Regions from separate parts of the Spirillospora sp. NPDC000708 genome, predicted to be linked through region 1. Evidence: riboswitches for the same ligand, from Rfam matches in the RefSeq annotation. Region 1 holds a riboswitch; each other region holds the start of a gene.

Region 1 (2,190 bases):
ACGGCGCGCGCCGTGTCCGGATCGAACGGAGCGGAGGGCCGGGCGGTGCGGGCCGCGGCCCGGGACCCGCTGGACCGTGCGCCGAGGACCCCGGCGCCGCCGGCGGCCAGCAGCGCGGCGCCGCCGGCGCCCAACGCGAGGGCCCGGCGCCGCGTCACGGCGCCGGGCCGCGCCCACAGGTCCCGCGGAAGGACGGGACCGCCCCGCCGGGTTCCGGGGGCGTCGTGCCCCTCGTCCTCGGCGGGGCCGTCCTGCGGTGGGCCGTCCTCCATGCGCGCGATCCTATTGAGCCTTCCGTGGAAGCGGTGCCACCGGCGCCGTGTCGCCGTCCGGGGTCACTAGGCGTAGTCGGGGTAGCCGTAGCCGACCACGGTGTCCGTCGAACGCTCCTTGACCTGCACGGAGTTCCCGGTGTTGCCCTCGACGGTCTGGATCGTCCCGTCGCCGTTGTCCTTGATGACCATCCCCACGTGCTGGATGTCGTCGGCGGACTTGCCGCCGCTCCAGGAGAAGAAGACGATCGCGCCGGGCTTGGGCGCGTCGCCCCAGCGGCCGTTGTCCTGGAACCACTGGGCGTGCGCGACGGTCCAGGCGTCGCTGCCGATCTGGTCGGTGAAGCCGAGCTTGTCGCCGATCCAGGAGATGAACATGTCGCACCACTCGGCGTCGCTGTACTCCTGCACGGACCCGCCGTCGCGGGCGACGGTCTCCTTGGCGCGCTCAGTGCCCTCGTACCAGTCGCCGAACTTGGTGTCGCCGTTGCCGTCGGGGCTCGTGCCGACCTGGGAGCGGGCGAGCTCGATGGCGGCCTCGGCGGTCGGGCGGGACTTCTTGGAACGTTCCTTGGGGCCGGCGGCCTCCGGCGCGCTCGCCGTGCTGCGACGGGGCGCCGCCTTGGCGGGCGCCTCGGCCTGGGGCGTCCGGCGCGGGGACACGTGCTTCTGCGGCGCGGGCGCGACGGCCAGGTCGGCCGCGGCGGCCGGCTTGGCGGGCTCCGGCCCGCCGAACGGCAGGACCGACGCCTGCGCGGTGGCCACGGCGGTGCCGAGGACGGCGGCGCCGATGATCACGCCGCCGGTGGTGCGCCAGGCGACGGCGCGCCCGCTCTTGCGGTGCCGGCCGCCCGCCGCCGCGTGGGCGGTCTCGCCGCCGGCGTCCGGTGCCTCGGGCAGGACCTGGGCGGTGATCACCCTGGGCGCCGGGGCGGCCCCGGCCGCGCGGCCCGCCTTCTTCGCGGGGGCCGCGTGGTGCGCGGGGGTCCTTCTGACGGGGGTGATGGGAGTCGTGTCGCTGGTGGGGCTTGCCTTGCGGTGCTTGCCTGCCACGGGGGGATCTCCTTGGCTTCCATGCCGCCTACCGGGTTAGCTGACGGGTTCGGGCGTGGAAGCCGCCCTACGGCCTGCGGGCAGGCCGATTCACCCCGAGGGGACATGGGTGGGTCCCCGGCTCCGTCACCGGCCACGCGGGCACGGGACGGACTCGGCGGTGGCGCGCCCGGGGGCGGGCACGCCGGTTCGGATGGGGGTCCTCTCGGGAGGGGGCGCTGTCGTCGCGCCCGCGGAGAGGCAGAGAAAGAGGGGGCGGGCGCGGCCGTGCGCTCAGCGGACGGCCGCGCCCGGAGAGATTGGTGCCGTTCGGCTAGGAGGCCCGTCCGGGCCCGTCATCCGGCCGCGGCGGGGCGTTCTGCTGAGGGTAGGTGGACAGTGTTCACTCCTTCTTCCAGACGCCTACCGGGTTAGCTGTCGGGTTCGGGCGTGGAAGTGGCCCTACGGCGGCTCTCACCGGTCGTGCCGGAAGAGGCGCACCGATTCACCCCGGGTACCGGAATGTCCGTCCGGAACTGCTCCGGACTCCGGTGAAGGTGGGTCCCCGGTTCCGCGCCGCACGGCGCGGATTCGGCGCTGCCGCTGCGATCCTGTGGGCGTCATGGGGCCCGTGCGCGGGACCCTTTGTCCCGCGTGCGAAAGAGCGGCGCTGATGTTGTGATGGCGGCGGCCCCTTGTCCGGGGGACCGCCCGGGCCGGAGCCCTGTGTGGTCCAGCGTGGCGCGCTCTCAGCGCCATGCACGCTGTCGGCGTGCGCACGGTGGGCCGGGCCGGCCGGGTCTCGGAGAGACCGGTGCGGCACGCTCTCCCGGTGCCGCGGGGCGACGCGTGGATCGTGCCGCCCTGGGGGACGGCGCGTGGGGCG
Region 2 (2,190 bases), on a different contig from region 1:
TGCTCCTGCGCGAACGACCACGAGCTGTAGAAGAACGCCTTCACGCCGGTCTTCCGCTGGACGTGCTCCAGCCAGCGCTTGGCCCACGCGTTGACCTGGTGGTCGGACCTGCCGTCGGTCGTCTCCAGGTCGAGCATGAGCAGGTCGCCGGGCTGGAGGCCGGCGGACGTGACCGCCGACAGGAAGTGGTCGGCCTCCCGCACCGGGTCGTTCTTCGGATGCCCGTAGTGGTACGCGCCGCGGACCAGGCCGTTCTGGCGGATCTTCGCCCAGTTGGCGGGGAAGGTCGCGTCGTCGTGCCCGGTCCCCTCGGTGGCCTTGGCGATGCCGAACGCGAGGCGGCCGCCGCCCCAGTCGACGCCCCGGTCGTAGGTGGACACGTCCACCCCCTGCGGGAGGGGCCTCGACTGCTCGACGGCCTGGGACGGGGCCGCCTTCGACGCGGCGGCACCGGACGGGACCGCGTTCGGTGGGGCGGCGTTCGATGGAGCGGCGTCGGACGGGGCGGCCAGGTGGAGCAGGGCCCCGCCGGCGATCGCCGACGCCGCGAGCAGCTTCGCGAGCCGTTTCATCGGTCCTCCTCCCTTGTGGCGGGTGCCGTGGTGGCCGCCGTCGTCGCGCGCCGGTGCTTGAGGAAGACCAGCAGCGAGAGCGTCAGGAAGAGGACCGCGCCGACAGCGCTCCACAGCTCGACGGGCGGACCGTCGGTGGGAGCCGGCCGGGTATAGGCCATCGCGGCCGTCTTCGCGCCGCCCCCGGATGGGGGGCCGCCGTGATGCGCCGGTGCGGTGGCCGGCTTGCGGCCGATCGGGACCTTCTCGGGGTGCCCGTAGCCGACGACGTCGTCCTGGTCGCGGACCTTGCGCTTGACGAACCGCCCGTCGACGTTGCCCTCGATGGTGTGGATCCGCCCGCCGTCGACCTTGGTGACGATCCCGACGTGGTCGATGCCGTCGATGCCCTTGCCGCCGGACCAGTCGTAGAAGACCAGCGCGCCGGGGGCCGGCTCGGTGTCGAACGCCTTGTGCTTCTTGAAGAACGCCGCGTGCGAGGGCGTGTAGGCGTAGGCCCCGACCTGCTTGGCCACGCCGGCCTTCGTCGCGCCCCAGACGAGGAACATGTCGCACCAGGCCGCGTTCGAGAAGTCGTAGGAATGGTCGACGTTCTTCGAGTACCAATCCCCGAACTTGGTGTAGCCGCCTCCCTTCTCCGTGTACCCGAGCTCGGACTCGAGGTTATTGATCATTTCTTGGATGCCCGTGTCCAAGGGCCGTCCACCTCTCCTTTTCCGCCTGCCGGGTTAGCTGACGGGTTCGGGCCAGGAGACGGCCCTACCGCTGGCGACCAGCGGATTCACCCCAACGAACCTGGGTCCCCGGCTCCCTCTGGAGGGATTCGGCGGCCGGCCGGACTTCGGCCGATGCGGTGGAGACTAAGCACGGAATAAGGGCGTCACCAAATTTCCATGGCAAATAAATTATGCATAAGAAGGCACGCCGGAAAGCGAAATCCCCGGCGCCGTCGCGGTTCGCGGGCGAGCTTTTTCATGCACCCGGGTGCCGCATCAACCGATCGGTGGACCCGCCGGGTCGCCCGGACGGCGCGCGCCGTTCCGACCATCACCGGATGGGACCGGGCCCGCCGGCGGCGATCGTGGTCCTTGAACGGCCGGAACCGAGCACGAGGAGGACGTCCGTTGAACGACACGATCGGCGCGGCGATCCGCCTGCGGCGCCGCGCGCTGGGCATCACGCAGGCCCGGCTGGCCCGGATGGCCGGCCTCGACCAGCCGGCGGTCTCCCGCCTGGAGTCGGGTTCGCGCCTCCCGCCGCTGCCGGTGCTGGAGCGCGTCGCGAACGCTCTCGGGCTCCGCCTCACCATCGGCCTGGAGTCGCCGGCGGCACCGCCGGACGACCCCGCCGCGCCGCCACCGCGCTGAACGGGCCGGGCCCGGCGGCCGGATGCGGCGGCGCGGCCGGGCGGCCGGGGTCAGCCGGGCAGCCGGATGAGGCGCCGCTCGACGGCCGCGGTCACCGCGGCCGTCCGGGTGTCGACGCCGAGCTTGCCGAAGATGTGCACGAGGTGCGTCTTGACGGTGGCCTCGCTGATGAACAGGTTGCGCGCGATCCGCTGGTTGGACAGTCCCTTGGCCAGCAGTTCGAGGATCTCGATCTCGCGCGGGCTGAGCGC
Region 3 (2,190 bases), on a different contig from region 1:
CGATCGTCATGGAGATCGCGGGCTCGTCCACCGTGATCAGCGGCAGCGGGCGCGGGTCGTCCGGGTCGGCGATGGTGTCGCCGATCATGATCTCCGGGATGCCGGCGATCGCGATGATGTCGCCCGGCCCCGCCTCGTCGGCGGGCTTGCGGGTCAGCGCCTCGGTCATCAGCAGCTCGGTGATCTTCACCTTCTCGATGCTGCCGTCGTGCCGGCACCACGCGACCTGCTGGCCCTTCTTGATCGTCCCCGCGTGCACGCGGCACAGCGCGATCCGGCCCAGGTAGCTGGAGGCGTCCAGGTTCGTCACGTGCGCCTGCAGCGGCGCGTCCGGGTCGAACGACGGCGCCGGGATCGTCTCGGTGATGACCGTGAAGAGCGGCTCCAGGTCCTCGCTGTCGGGCATGCCGCCGTCGGCGGGCTTGTTCAGCGACGCCCGCCCGGCGCGCCCCGAGGCGTACACGATCGGGAAGTCGATCTGGTCCTCTTCGGCGTCGAGGTCCATGAACAGCTCGTACGTCTCGTCCACGACCTCGTCGATGCGGGCGTCGGGCCGGTCGGTCTTGTTCACGACCAGGATCACCGGCAGCCGCGCCTCGAGCGCCTTGCGCAGCACGAACCGGGTCTGCGGCAGCGGCCCCTCGCTGGCGTCCACCAGCAGGACGACGCCGTCCACCATGGACAGGCCGCGCTCGACCTCGCCGCCGAAGTCGGCGTGGCCGGGCGTGTCGATGATGTTGATGGTCAGGCCGTTGTGCCGGACGGCCGTGTTCTTGGCGAGAATGGTGATGCCCTTCTCGCGCTCAAGATCGTTGGAGTCCATGACGCGGTCGTCGACGTCCTGGTTCTCGCGGAAGGCGCCGGACTGCCAGAGCATGGCGTCGACCAGCGTCGTCTTGCCGTGGTCGACATGGGCGACGATCGCGACGTTCCGGAGGTCGTCGCGCGTGGAGATGGGCATGCGGGCTCGCCTTGCGTGAGAGTTCGGGAGTCGCCGCAGACGCGCGGCTGCCACCATTCTACTTGGCGCACGGCGCCGCCTGTTCAGAGCCGCTCGTCCCCTGCCTCACACGGGCCTCGATTGGCCATCTTTGCCCATCCTTTGTAATCTTCCCGAGATCCGGTCGTCCGGAGCCCCACCCCCCGGGGCTGCGACCGGACCGCCGAATCCCCCGCGGCACCCACCCGCGGACGAACCGGGGACCCATCCCCCTGGGGTGAATCGACGCACGTCGTAGGGCGACTCCTGGCCCGAACCCGTCAGCTAACCCGGTAGGCGAGCGAGGAGAGGAGACACCGGCTTGGCACCGGACCCCCGTCCCCGGCGGCGCGTCGCGCCGACCGCCACCGCCGCCGCAGTGCTGGTCATCGGCCTCGGCACCACCGCCCCCGTCGCCGCGCACGCCGCGACCCCCTTCGGCCCCGCCGCCGCACCGCAGGCCACCGGGACGCCCAGCCCCCTCCCCACCACGGAGAAGGGGCTGAAGCAGAGCCTCAAGGAACTGAACGACGAGGCCGAGACGCTCACCGAGCAGTTCAACAAGACCCGCGTCGACCTCGGCCGCGCGGTCAAGGCGGAGAAGTCCGCCACCGCGTACGCGCAGAAGCTGCTGCAGCAGACCGAGCCCGCCCGCCAGCGGCTCGCCCAGCTGGCCGCCGCCAACTACATGAGCGGCGGACCCGACGCGATCTTCAGCTCCGGCGGCAGCGCCGACAGCCTGTCCGACTCGGCCTACCTCCAGCAGAACCAGGCCACCACCGTCCTCGCCCTGCAGAAGCAGGTCGACCAGGCCGAGGCCGCCCAGCGCGCCGCGCAGCAGCGGACCGAGCAGGTCAAGCAGGCCCAGGCGAAGGTCCAGGCCGCCCGCAAGGCCGCCAAGGCCAAGGTGGACGAGGTCATGAAGCGCCTCGACAAGCTGACCACCACCCACACCACCGACCCGAAGTCCGGCCTCACCGCCACGATCAAGGGTTCGGACCTGCCCGCCAAGATGGCCCGCAAGGCCCTCACCAAGCTCGGCAGCCCGTACGTCTGGGGCGCCGCCGGCCCGAGCTCCTTCGACTGCTCCGGCCTCGTCGTCTGGGCCTACGCCCAGGTCGGCAAGCCGGGCCTGCCGCACTACACCGGCGACCTCTTCCAGCTCGGCACCAAGGTGTCCCGCTCCTCGCTGCGCGCCGGCGACCTGGTGT
Region 4 (2,190 bases), on a different contig from region 1:
CGCTCGTAGAGCCACGGGTACCAGGGCCGGGCCCGGTCCTTCGAGCCCTTCGGCACGTCCAGGAAGACCCGGTCGCAGAGCCCGGAGACCAGGTCGGCGCCGGTCTCCTGCGCGGCGGAGAGCAGGTTGAGGCAGGCGTGCCGGTCCAGCAGGTCGTCGCTGTCGAGGAACATCACGTACCGGCCGTCCGACCGCTCGACGCCGACGTTGCGCGGGCGGCCGCAGCCTCCGGAGTTGACGGGCAGGTGCACCGCCCCGACCCGGCCGGGGTGCGCCGCGGCGAGCCGGTCCGCGGCCTCGCCGGTGCCGTCGGTGCTCGCGTCGTCGACGATCACCGTCTCGACGCCGCCCAGCGACTGCGCGAGCGACGAGGCGACCGCCCGCGGGAGCCGGGCGGCGTCGTTGTAGGCGATCACCACCACGCTCACATCCGGGCGCACCCGCATGGGCATCCCCCTCCGCTCCGCCGGCGTGTCAGGGGTTCCTTTCCAGCAAGGAGGCGTCAAGGGCCAACTCAGATCAAAAGCTGTCAATGCTTAGCATTACCCGACAGGTCGCGGCAGACCACCTGGGAACGCCAAAGGCGCCCGGTCGAGGACCGGGCGCCTTCCATCCGCACGAATCAGATCATTCGCCTGCGGGACGGATCATCGAGACTTGGCGTAGTCGGGGTATCCGTAGCCGACGACTTCGGACTTGTCGCGGATCTTTTCCTTGACGGCGTTGTCGGTGTTGCCCTCGATCGTGGTGATCGTTCCGTTGCCGTTGTCCTTGACGACGAGGCCGACGTGGTCGATGTCGTCGATCCCGCCGCGGGACCCGTTCTGCCAGTCGAAGAACACGACCGCGCCGGGCTTGGCGGTGTCGCCCCAGCGGTGGGCCTTCTCGAACCAGGAGGCGTGCTGGACGGTGTAGGCGTCCCAGCCCATGTTCTTCACGCCCGTCTGCGCGCTGAGCCACGACACGAACATGTCGCACCACTCGGCGCCCCGGTAGTCGCCGACGCTGCCGCCGTCGCGCCGGGCGGTCACCGCGGCGTGCGGGGTGGAGGCGTACCAGTCCGCGTACTTGGTCGAGCCGCTGCGGCTCTCGCTCTCGCCGACCTGCGACTTCGCCAGCTTGATCACGGTGGACGCGGCGACCGTGCGGGACGCGGACCGGGTCGCCTTGCGGGGCGCGTGCTCGGTCCCGGAGCGCTCGGACACCACGCTCTCGCGGTGCTGCGCGGCGGCCTGGGCGGGCGTCTCGGCGGACGCCGTGCCCCCGGCCAGGGGGTTGAAGATCGCCAGTCCGACCGCGCCGGCCATCACACCCGCCACGGCGACGCCCACGGCCCGGTCCTCGGGGCTCATGCGGGCGAGCGCGGCGCGGGAGGCGGCGCCGGTGAGGCGCCCGCTCAGTCGGGGGGCGAAGTTCTTGGTAAAACGATCGAAACGACCGGTCATGCAGGGAATCTCCTTGTCTCCCATGACGCCTACCGGGTTAGCTGACGGATTCGGGCATGGAAGAGCCCTACGGCGCGGCCTGACGGACGCGCCGATTCACCCCTGGAACCTTGGGTCCCCGGCTCCGTCCGGTCGGGTGGACCTGGACGGACTCGGCCTCGCACCGCGGGACGCGGTGCCGGATATTCGGATGTATCTCAGCGACTGATCTCGAGGGGGCGCGCATATGCGGCGCGCGTCGCGTGCGGATTCCGCTCAGCGACCCTCGGCCGCGCATGGAAGCGGCCGGCGTGCAACGCATGGAACGCGCTGCTTGATTCGTGCAAGAAGGTACCAACACTCACAAGAAAAGCAAACCGGCCGCAAAAGGATCTTTTGCCTGCTCAACGCCGTTGCAACCCCGCTTCAACGACCACCCCCGGCCGGACCTTCCCGATCTTTCTCCGGACGGCCCGAAGCCCTTACGGCATAGGGGATTCCAGCCACCGCCCACCGGCCCAGGAAAGGTAAAATGATCAAAAGGCGCGGGACGCTTCCGCCCTTCACGGCCCGCCCGGGCGCCGCGGCGCAGATCACACGGACCGCGCCACTCCCCTGCCGATGTGGCCTACGTCACTCTGGTTCACGGGCGGCCTGACCTGCTGAAGATCACTCCACGTGCAGGGCGAACATCGTGGTGTCGTCGGCCGCCCGGTCGTGCTCCATCCGCGCGAGCACCTCGTCCAGCGCCAGTTCCGGCCCCGAC

Evidence for each region. A riboswitch is a leader RNA that binds a small molecule or an ion and turns the genes downstream of it on or off. The one in region 1 is predicted to bind cyclic di-AMP.
Region 2: it holds a riboswitch for cyclic di-AMP, as region 1 does, so the genes downstream of both, ABT299_RS50165 (CHAP domain-containing protein) here and ABT299_RS51480 (CHAP domain-containing protein) in region 1, are expected to answer to the same signal.
Region 3: it holds a riboswitch for cyclic di-AMP, as region 1 does, so the genes downstream of both, ABT299_RS07935 (C40 family peptidase) here and ABT299_RS51480 (CHAP domain-containing protein) in region 1, are expected to answer to the same signal.
Region 4: it holds a riboswitch for cyclic di-AMP, as region 1 does, so the genes downstream of both, ABT299_RS02205 (CHAP domain-containing protein) here and ABT299_RS51480 (CHAP domain-containing protein) in region 1, are expected to answer to the same signal.

The regions. Positions count from the first base shown of each region.
Region 1 covers NZ_JBEPCJ010000175.1:2,631-4,820, forward strand. Annotated here, with positions in the region: gene ABT299_RS51475 (hypothetical protein) at 1-272, opposite strand, end outside; gene ABT299_RS51480 (CHAP domain-containing protein) at 339-1,325, opposite strand; cyclic di-AMP (ydaO/yuaA leader) riboswitch at 1,343-1,485, opposite strand; cyclic di-AMP (ydaO/yuaA leader) riboswitch at 1,710-1,911, opposite strand.
Region 2 covers NZ_JBEPCJ010000152.1:3,890-6,079, reverse strand. Annotated here, with positions in the region: gene ABT299_RS50170 (glycoside hydrolase family 25 protein) at 1-572, opposite strand, end outside; gene ABT299_RS50165 (CHAP domain-containing protein) at 569-1,246, opposite strand; cyclic di-AMP (ydaO/yuaA leader) riboswitch at 1,274-1,411, opposite strand; gene ABT299_RS50160 (helix-turn-helix domain-containing protein) at 1,697-1,939, shown strand; gene ABT299_RS50155 (response regulator) at 1,990-2,190, opposite strand, start outside.
Region 3 covers NZ_JBEPCJ010000007.1:78,251-80,440, reverse strand. Annotated here, with positions in the region: gene typA (translational GTPase TypA) at 1-961, opposite strand, end outside; cyclic di-AMP (ydaO/yuaA leader) riboswitch at 1,152-1,295, shown strand; gene ABT299_RS07935 (C40 family peptidase) at 1,302-2,190, shown strand, end outside.
Region 4 covers NZ_JBEPCJ010000002.1:140,409-142,598, forward strand. Annotated here, with positions in the region: gene ABT299_RS02200 (bifunctional glycosyltransferase/CDP-glycerol:glycerophosphate glycerophosphotransferase) at 1-446, opposite strand, end outside; gene ABT299_RS02205 (CHAP domain-containing protein) at 648-1,445, opposite strand; cyclic di-AMP (ydaO/yuaA leader) riboswitch at 1,458-1,613, opposite strand; gene ABT299_RS02210 (SpoIIE family protein phosphatase) at 2,094-2,190, opposite strand, start outside.